DNA from 3 places in the Hydrogenophaga sp. UC242_50 genome. Region 2 is predicted to be linked to each of the others. Evidence: predicted binding sites of a transcription regulator. Region 2 holds the regulator's gene; each other region holds the start of a gene.

Region 1 (3,271 bases), 350 kb from region 2:
ATGGTGTTTTCCACGAAGCCCGATTCGTTGAGCGTGTCGCTGTGGATCGCGACCTGCACGTCGGCCTCTTCGGCCACGCTCAGGCAGGTGTCGATGGCCGCGGGGGTGGTGCCCCAGTCCTCGTGCAGCTTGAGGCCGATCACGCCCGCGTCCACCTGCTCGTGCAGCGCGGCGGGCAGGCTGGCGTTGCCCTTGCCCAGGAAGCCCAGGTTCATGGGCAGGCCGTCGGCGGCCTGCAGCATGCGCTCGATGTGCCAGGGGCCGGGCGTGCAGGTGGTGGCGAAGGTGCCGGTGGCCGGGCCGGTGCCGCCGCCGAGCATGGTGGTCACGCCCGAGGTCAGCGCCTCGTCCACCTGCTGCGGGCAGATGAAGTGGATGTGGCTGTCGATGCCGCCGGCCGTGACGATGTGGCCTTCGCAGCTGATGACCTCGGTGCCCGGGCCGATGACGATGTCCACGCCGGGCTGGGTGTCGGGGTTGCCGGCCTTGCCGATGGCGACGATGCGCCCGCCCTTCAAGCCGATGTCGGCCTTGACGATGCCCCAGTGGTCGATGATCACCGCGTTGGTCATCACCGTGTCCACCGACCCTTCGGCGCGGGTGCGCAGGCTTTGCGCCATGCCGTCGCGGATGGTCTTGCCGCCGCCGAACTTCACTTCCTCCCCGTAACCACCGGCGGCCAGGGTGTAGTCCTTCTCGATCTCGATCACCAGGCCGGTGTCGGCCAGGCGCAGGCGGTCGCCGACGGTGGGGCCGAACATGTCGGCATAGGCGCTGCGGGGGATGCTTGCCATGGGCTGTCTTTCAGAGGGCGCTTTGGGTCAGGCCACGAAAGCCGTACACGATGCGGTCGCCCGCGTAGTCCACCAGCTCGACGGTGCGCTGCTGGCCGGGCTCGAACCGCACGGCGGTGCCGCTGGCGATGTTCAGCCGCATGCCGCGCGCGGCGGCGCGGTCGAAGTCGAGCGCGCCGTTGGTCTCGGCGAAGTGGTAGTGCGAGCCGACCTGGATCGGGCGGTCGGCGCCGTTCTTCACCACCAGGGTGATCGTGCGCCGGCCGGGGTTGAGCGGGTGCTCGCCCGCGTCGGTGAAGAGTTCGCCGGGGATCATGGCTTCAGCCCGCCAGCAGGGACCAGCCCATGTTCAGGCCCATCAGCGCCACCACGCCGCCGGCCACGCGCGGCAGCCAGTGGTTGGCGCGCTTCAGGCCCAGGCCCATGCCGATGCCCACCGCGTGCAGCACGGCCGTGCCCAGCACCATGCCGGCCAGGGCCGCGCCATCGGCCAGCTCCTGTCCGTGCGCCGCGCCGTGGAACAGCGCGAAGGCCCCCACCAGCACCGCGCCCGCCGCCTCGGGCAGTTTCACCTGCGCGGCCAGCAGCAGGCCCACCACCAGCATGGAGGCCGCGATCATCGGCTCGATGGCGGGGAAGGCCACGCCCGCCTGCGCCATCAGCGCGCCGGCCAGCAGCAGGGCGGCGAACGACACCGGTGCGACCCACAGGCGTTTCGTGGTCATGGCGCTCCACACGCCCACGGCCAGCATGGCGGCGAGGTGGTCCAGCCCGGTGATGGGGTGCAGGAAACCGGTGAGGAAACCGCCGTGGTCGTGCGCATCGCCCACATGGGCGGCGGCGGAGAACGACAGGGCGGCGAGGGTGAGGGCGGGCAGGGCGCGCTTGAGGAAGAAGGCGAAAGTCATGGGGTCTCCTGAATCCTGAATGGGGTCACACGATCGGCTGGTGCACCGTGACGAGTTTGGTGCCGTCGGGGAAGGTGGCTTCCACCTGGATGTCCGGGATCATCTCGGCGATGCCGTCCATCACGTCGGCGCGGGTGAGCACGCTGCGGCCTTCGCTCATCAGCTGAGCCACGGTCTTGCCGTCGCGCGCGCCCTCCATCACGGCCGCGCTGATCAGCGCCACCGATTCGGGGTAGTTGAGCTTGAGGCCGCGCGCCTTGCGCCGCTCGGCCAGCAAGGCGGCGGTGAAGATCAGCAGCTTGTCTTTCTCTCGGGGCGTGAGTTCCATGGTGGTGCGCGATCGTCAAGGGAGCCTGAGCATACAAGTTGCCCTGGAATCAGCAATTCCCGTGCCCCAGGCCCGGCGTGGCATGAAAGCTGCGAAATCCCGGTGTGAACCCCGCCGTGCCCCCACCGCCTTCCCCGCCCGCCAGCGCCCCGCCGCCGGCCGGGCAGGACGCGCCGCAGCGCATCATCAAGGTGCGCCGCGACTACAACAGCTGGGTCGGCAGCGAGACCATGGAGGACTACGCGCTGCGCTACACGCCGCAGCGTTTCCGCAAATGGAGCGAGTGGCGGGTGGCGCAACACCGCGTTCGGTGCCGCCTCCTTCCTGATCCTCGAGGCCGTGGGTGCCACGCTGCTGGTGCAGTACGGCTTCGTCAACGCCGCGCTGGCCATCCTCTGCACCGGCCTCATCATCTTCCTGGGCGGCCTGCCCATCAGCGTCTACGCCGCGCGCCATGGGGTGGACATGGACCTGCTCACGCGCGGCGCGGGCTTCGGCTACATCGGCTCGACCATCACCTCGCTGATCTACGCGTCCTTCACCTTCATCTTCTTCGCGCTCGAAGCGGCGGTGATGGCCTACGCGCTCGAACTCGCGCTCGACATCCCGCCCGCCTGGGGCTACCTGATCTGCGCGCTGGTGGTCATCCCCCTCGTGACGCACGGCGTCTCGGTCATCAGCCGCTTCCAGGTCTGGACCCAGCCGCTGTGGGTCGTGATGATGGTGGTGCCTTTTGGGGCGGTGGCCTGGATGGCGCCCGAGACCTTCACCAACGTGGTGCGGTACGGGGGCGAATCTGGTGCGGGCGCGGTGTTCGACTGGCACCTGTTTGGTGCGGCGCTCACGGTGGGCATCGCGCTCATCACGCAGATGGGCGAGCAGGCCGACTACCTGCGCTTCATGCCCGCGAAGGAGCCCGGCCACGCGCTGCGCTGGTGGCTGGGCGTGCTCGCCGGGGGGCCCGGCTGGGTGGTGCTGGGCGTGGTCAAGATGCTGGGCGGCGCGCTGCTGGCCTACTTGGCCATCAGCCACATGGTGCCGCCCGAGCGCGCGGTGGACCCCAACCAGATGTACCTCGCGGCCTACGAGTTCGTGTTCGCCGACTACGGCTGGGCGGTGGCGGCCACGGCGCTGTTCGTGGTGGTCTCGCAGCTCAAGATCAACGTCACCAACGCCTACGCGGGCTCGCTGGCTTGGAGCAATTTTTTCTCGCGCATCACGCACAGCCACCCGGGCCGCGT
Region 2 (3,271 bases):
GCCCGCCGCATGCCGGCGGGTGGGACCTTGACAGGGCAGGTGCTGTGCCCGCGGCCACCGGGAGCGGGGATTGCCCCCGGCAGGTTCGAAGGAACTTCCTGCGACCACTCTAACGAGGAGCAACGCCATGATCAACATCATCCTCTGGTTGGCGGTCGGCGGCCTGTTGGGCAGGCTGGCCAGCGTGGTCCTGTCCACGGATGGGCGCCAGGGCATCGTGCGCAATGTCGTGGCCGGCATCGTGGGCGCCGCCATCGGTGGCTGGGTGCTCTCACCCCTGATGGGGGTGGACACCCTCAACGACAGCGTCTTCAACGTGGGCGCCATGCTCGTGTCGCTGATCGGCGCCATCATCCTGCTGGCGCTCATCAACCTCTTTCGACACGAATCGATGCACTAGTCCGCGCGGGCCGTTTCGGCAAATCTTGCCGCAAGATGCGCCCTTGCGCGGGTCGGCCTGAAGGGCGTTCCGATCGACTGTGTCTGAATGTTCGGGAAGGTGCGCACCGTGTCCCTCTGTGAGGGCCTGACGGTTACGTGGTTTTGTGGGAATTTGTGTCTTCCGCGCTCGTGCGGCATGGTGGTTGCATAGGGTGTTGGTCTGAGGCGGCCGCACCTCGCGACACCGCCGACCATGCCTTACCGGAGGAGAACCGCATGATCCAGATGGACGCCCGCGCCGACCAGCGCCAGAGCCAGACCCTGTCTCCCCGCTTGCAGCACGCCGTGCGCCTGCTGCAGATGTCCTCGCTGGATTTCGGCATCGTGGTGCGCGACGTGCTGGGGCGCAATCCGTTCCTGGAAGCGGAAGAGGGCGATGACGAGGACGAGCGCGAAGGCCTGCGGGATGGTGACATCGACAGCCGATCGGGCGAAGCGGCCGGCGAGGTGTACGACGGACCGCGCGAGACCGATCTGGCGGCGCCGGCGGAGGCCGAGGTCGACCGGTCCACCGCGTCCGACAGCGACCTGTGGCTCGCCGATGGTCTGACCCCGGCCCGCCAGGGACATGACGGGGATGTGTCCGCGCTCGATTTCATGATGGAGGAAACCCCGCTCAATGCCCACCTGCACGGGCAGCTCGGCACCATGGCCCTGTCGCCGCGCGACCTCGCGCTGGCCGGTGTGGTGGTCGAGTCGCTCGACGACGACGGCTACCTGCGCACGCCCCTGAACGAACTGCGCGAGGTAGCGGACGTGGTGCCCGCAGCGACGCTGGAAGACCTGCAGATCGCGCTCAAGCTGGTGCAGTCGCTGGAGCCGGCCGGTGTGGCCGCGCGCGATGTGGCGGAATGCCTCAGCCTGCAGCTGGGCGAGATCGAATGCCCCCACGTGCGCGCGATGGCGCGCGCCATCGTCAACGACCACATGGACAGCCTGGCGGCGCGCGATGTGCCTGCCCTGGCGCGGGCGCTGGACGCCTCGGTGGGCGAGGTCGAGGCGGTGTGTGACCGCATCCGCCACCTCGACCCGCGACCGGGCTGGCGCCTGAGTTCTTCCCGGGTGAACTACATCGTGCCCGACGTGATCGTGAAGAAGGACCGGGGCGCGTGGAACGTGCGGCTCAACGCCGCGGTCGTGCCCAAGGTGCGCATCAACGAGGTGTACGCCCAGCTGTTCCAGCGCCACCGCTGCGCCGAGAACGCCGAGATGGGCGCGCACCTGCAGGAGGCGCGCTGGACGCTGCGCAACGTCGAGCAGCGCTTCTCGACCATCCTCGACGTGTCGCAGGCCATCGTGCGGCGCCAGCGCCACTTCTTCGAATACGGCAGCATGGCGATGAAGCCGCTGGGCCTGCGCGAGATCGCCGACGAGGTCGGCATCCACGAATCCACGGTTTCGCGCGTCACCAACAACAAGTACATCGCCACGCCCACCGGCGTGTACGAGCTCAAGCACTTCTTCTCGCGCGCGATGGTGAGCGCCAATGGCAAGGCCTGCTCGGGCACCGCGATCCGGGGTTTGATCCAGGACATCATCGAAGCGGAGTCGACCGATCGGCCGCTGTCGGACGCCGAGATCACGCGCCAGCTCGCCCGGCAGGGCCTGACGGTGGCGCGGCGCACCGTCACCAAGTACCGTCAGATGCTGCGCATCGAGGCCGTGGGCCGGCGCAAGCGCCATGACGGCCTGGCCGTCTCGGCCTGAGGCTCAGGCCGGCGGGGCGCGGGGCGCTTCTGGCGGCTCGCTCAGCAGCCGCAGCAGCTGTTCGGGGTTCACCGGTTTGAGCAGGTGCTGATCGAAGCCGGCCAGGCGCGCGGCCTCGCGGTCGGCGTCGCGGCCCCAGCCGGTGATGGCCACGAGGCGGATGCCCTGCGTGGTGGCATCGGCGCGCAGCGCCCGCGCCACCTGGTGGCCGTCGAGGCCGGGCATGCCGATGTCGAGCAGCGCCACGTCCGGCACCTGCGCGCGCGCCGCGCGAACCGCCGCTTCGCCATCGTGCACGACCTCGACCAAGTGCCCATGTGAGGACAGCACGGCCGACAGGCTCACCGTCAGATCGACGTTGTCGTCCGCGATCAGGAGGCGCAGCGGGCGCGAGGGCTGGGCGTGGGACGGCGCCACGGTGGGGGGCTCGTCGCGCGGTGGCTCTCGATGCAGGCGGGGCAGCCGCACCGTGAAGCACGAGCCGCGGTGCAGGCCCTCGCTGTGCATGGACAGCGAACCGTCGTGCAGCTCGATGATCTGGCGCGAGAGCGTCAGCCCCACGCCCAGCCCGGCGCTGCCGCGCTGCATGGACTGGTCCGCCTGTTCGAACAGGTCGAAGATGCGTTCCTGCATGGCGGGCTCCACGCCGATGCCGGTGTCCACCACCGTCACCTCGACCGAGGATGGCGTCGAGGTGAGCGAGAGGTCCACGCGCCCGCCGTGCGGGGTGTAGCGGCAGGCGTTGTTCAGCAGGTTGGAGAACACCTGCGTCAGCCGCACCGCGTCGCCGTTCACATACAGCGCCGCATCGGGCAGGTGCAGCGTGAGCTGCAGGCCATGCTGTTGCGCCAGCGCCTGCGCGCCTTCGGTGGCGGTGTGCAGCAGCTCGCCGATGTTCACCGGCGCCGTGTCGAGCGACAGCTTGCCGGTGCGCACCCGGGAGGCGTCCAGCAGGTCGTTGACCAGGCGCACGATGTGCTGCAGCTGGCGCTCGAGCACCGCCAGCGCCTTCTCCCGTGCCTGCGGCGACACCTGCGGCATCTGCAGCAGGGCCACCGCGCTCGTCATGGGCGAGAGGGGGTTGCGCAATTCGTGGGCGAGGGGCTGCGCAGGAAGGTGTCCT
Region 3 (3,271 bases), 2.0 Mb from region 2:
TTCGGCGAGCCGCTGCACAGCTTCCCGGCGTTCACCGCCAGCGTGTGCAACCTCAACCCCACGAGCCGGGGCACGGTCAACATCCGCAGCGCGAACTTCGAGGACGCGCCACTGATCGCGCCGAACTACCTGAGCACGGCCGAAGACCGGCAGGTCGCGGCCGACAGCCTGCGCGTAACGCGCAGGATCGTCGCGCAACCGGCGCTGCGCAAGTACCAGCCCGAGGAGTTCAAGCCCGGCCTGCAGTACCAGACCGACGAGGAGCTCGCGCGCCTGGCCGGCGACATCGCCACCACCATCTTCCACCCGGTGGGCACCACCAAAATGGGCCGCGCCGACGACCCCATGGCCGTCGTCGACAGCCACCTGCGCGTGCGCGGCGTGGCCGGGCTGCGCGTGGTGGACGCGGGCGTGATGCCCACCATCACCAGCGGCAACACCAACAGCCCCACGCTCATGATCGCGGAGAAGGCCGCGACCTGGATCGTGGCAGGAGAGTGACCCCCCTGCGCCGCTGACGCGGCTTCCCCCCTGAGAGGGGGGACGACCCCTGGGGCCGGCGGAGCCGGACCCTCGGTGTCTCTGGATGCGATTACCTCAACCGGCCGACGTACTGGTTTCCGTCACCTTTGCCGCGCAGCGCCTCGGTGGCGACGTCGAGCAGGGTCTTGCGCGGCGGCACGCCCATGGCGGGAATGGCCGCCTCCAGCTTCTCGGCCCAGGGCAGCAGCTCCTCGTGCCCGTCGCTCGCGGCTTTTTCGCGCGCATGGCGCACGATCTCGCGCGCGTAGTCGGCGTTGGTCGCCATCCACTCCGTGTCCGTCACCCGGCCGGTCTTGCGCCGCAGCAGCACGTGCAGGTGGGCGGCGATGGCGAAGGGGTCGGGCGCGGTGCTCATGGGGGGGGTGCCGCTGCTCAGTGGCCGAGCTGTTCGTTGTGCAGGGACACATCCAGCCCGGCGCGCTCCACGCCCTCGCGCACGCGCAAGGTGGTGAAGCGCGAGGTGATCCACAGCACGACCGCCGTCATCACCAGGCTGTAGGCCAGCACCGCCACGCAGGCGATCAGCTGCGCCAGCAGGCTGGCCTGCACGCCTGATATGGCCGGGTCGGCCAGCACGCCGGTGAGCAGCGCGCCCACCAGACCGCCGACGCCGTGCACGCCGAACACATCGAGCGAGTCGTCCGCGCGCAGCTGGCGCTTGAGCGCGGTCGCGCCCCAGTAACAGGCCACGCCGGCCACCAGGCCGATGAGGAGGGCGCCGCGCGGCGTGACGAACCCGGCCGCCGGCGTGATCGCCACCAGCCCGGCGACCACGCCCGAACACAGGCCCAGCAGCGAGGCGCGCTTGCGCGCCAGCCACTCGGCGGCCATCCAGGCGAGCGCGCCCGAGGCGGCCGCCACGTGCGTGACCAGCAGGGCCAGGCCCGCGCGGCCGTCGGCGGCCAGGGCCGAGCCGGCGTTGAAACCGAACCAGCCCACCCACAGCAGGCCGGTGCCGGCCATGGTCAGGCCCAGGTTGAACGGCACGAAGGGCTCCTGCCCGTAGCCCGAGCGTGGGCCCAGGGCGTAAGCGCAGACCAGGGCGGCCGCGCCGGCGTTGATGTGCACCACCGCGCCGCCGGCGAAATCCAGCGCACCCAGCTGCGCGAGCCAGCCGCCCGGTTCCCACACCCAGTGCGCGACCGGCGCGTACACCAGCAGCAGCCACAGGCCGGCGAACAGCAGCAGCGCGCCGAAGTGCATGCGCTCGACCAGCGCGCCCACCACCAGCGCGCAGGTGATGATGGCGAAGGTGAGCTGGAACATCGCGAACACCGATTCCGGCACGTGCTGCGCGATGTGGCTCACCGCCACCTGGCCGGTGGTTCCCAGGTAGTCCATGCCCGAGAAGCCCATGCGGCCGAGACCGCCGATGAAGCCGCCCAGCGCGCCGCCGGGGGTGAAGGCCAGCGAATAGGCCAGCGCGAACCACAGCACGCTGACCACGGCGGCGATGCCGACCACGCTCGCCATGGTGTTGATCACGTTCAGGCGGCGCACCATGCCGCCATAAAACAGGGCGATGCCCGGCAGCGTCATGAGCAGCACCAGCGCGGTGCTGACCATGAGCCAGGCCGTGTCGGCCCCCTGGATGGCGCTGGCCGCGACCAGGCCTGGTGCATCGAGCGTGACTTTTGTCACGGCTTCTGTGGTTTCGCCTTGCGAGGCGGCCAAAAGCTGCGCAGAGCAAGGTGGGCAGGAGCAGGCCCCGCCGAACGAAATAGCGGTATTGGTGCATGAATGGCTCTCTTCCAACGACGAACAGACCGTTGCATTTCCTGTGCCAAACCGCCAGAAAGCAAGGGAAAGCCCGGATGCACAGCCCTGGTGCGGGCCGCTACAGTGCATGCACTCGCCAACAGCGCCCAGCGCTGGTGACCGCGGGGGACCGAGGAGACAACCCAGTCCAATTCGAACAACGGTTTCAGCGTCCTCCAGAGATGCCAGATTCCTCGAGCCGACCCCACAAGGGTCGGCTTTTTTTTGCCCGGAGCCGTCCGGCGACAATCCTGGGATGGAACTGCTTCTGGTCTCGCTGGCGTCGCTGTTCGCCGGTTTTGTCGATTCGATCGTGGGTGGCGGCGGCCTCATCCTGGTGCCGGCGCTGTTCGCGATGTTTCCCACCACCCACCCGGCCACGCTGTTCGGTGTGAACAAGGGCGCCTCGGTCTGGGGCACGGCGGCGGCCACGCTGCAGTACGCGCGCCGGGTCGAGATGCCCTGGCATGCGCTGCTGCCGGCGGCGGCGGTGGGTTTTGCCGGCTCCATGGCGGGGGCCTGGACGGTCACCGTGATCTCGCCCGACTTCCTGCGCCGTGCCCTGCCGCTGGTGCTGCTGCTGGTGCTGGGCTACACCCTGGCGCGCAAGGAGCTGGGTCGGCACCACACGCCGCGCTTCAGCGGCCGCCAGGAAATGCTGGCCGCAAGCCTGCTCGGTGCCGTCATCGGCTTCTATGACGGCTTCTTCGGCCCTGGAACGGGCAGCTTCTTCGTCTTTCTGTTCGTGCGCTGGCTGGGTTACGACTTCCTGCACGCCAGCGCCAGCGCCAAGCTGCTCAACACCGCCACGAACCTGGCCGCGCTGGCGCTGTTCGCCTGGAAGGGCCATGTGTGGTGGCATTTCGTGCTCGCCATCGCCATCGCCAACGTGGTCGGCAGCCTGCTGGGCACGCGGCTTGCCCTGAAACACGGCAGCGGCTTCGTGCGCATCGTGTTCATCTTCGTGGTG

Evidence for each region. Region 2 encodes sigma-54, which starts transcription at its own class of promoters, with help from an activator protein. Its sites were predicted from a motif close to TGGCANGNAANCTGCTTT; they were not measured.
Region 1: the regulator sigma-54 is predicted to act here: its motif matches at 2,080-2,097, upstream of ACFJGX_RS11205 (urease subunit gamma).
Region 3: the regulator sigma-54 is predicted to act here: its motif matches at 2,312-2,329, upstream of ACFJGX_RS02915 (ammonium transporter).

Annotation. Positions count from the first base shown of each region.
Region 1 covers NZ_CP170553.1:2,182,273-2,185,543, forward strand. The annotation lists gene ureC (urease subunit alpha) at 1-794, opposite strand, end outside; gene ACFJGX_RS11195 (urease subunit beta) at 805-1,110, opposite strand; gene ACFJGX_RS11200 (HupE/UreJ family protein) at 1,115-1,702, opposite strand; gene ACFJGX_RS11205 (urease subunit gamma) at 1,728-2,030, opposite strand; partial or broken gene ACFJGX_RS11210 (ATP-binding protein) at 2,147-3,271, shown strand, end outside.
Region 2 covers NZ_CP170553.1:2,528,495-2,531,765, forward strand. The annotation lists gene ACFJGX_RS13040 (GlsB/YeaQ/YmgE family stress response membrane protein) at 128-400, shown strand; gene rpoN (RNA polymerase factor sigma-54) at 658-2,148, shown strand; gene ACFJGX_RS13050 (ATP-binding protein) at 2,152-3,216, opposite strand; gene ACFJGX_RS13055 (CHASE sensor domain-containing protein) at 3,213-3,271, opposite strand, start outside.
Region 3 covers NZ_CP170553.1:558,592-561,862, reverse strand. The annotation lists gene ACFJGX_RS02925 (GMC family oxidoreductase) at 1-501, shown strand, start outside; gene ACFJGX_RS02920 (hypothetical protein) at 593-898, opposite strand; gene ACFJGX_RS02915 (ammonium transporter) at 916-2,109, opposite strand; gene ACFJGX_RS02910 (sulfite exporter TauE/SafE family protein) at 2,558-3,271, shown strand, end outside.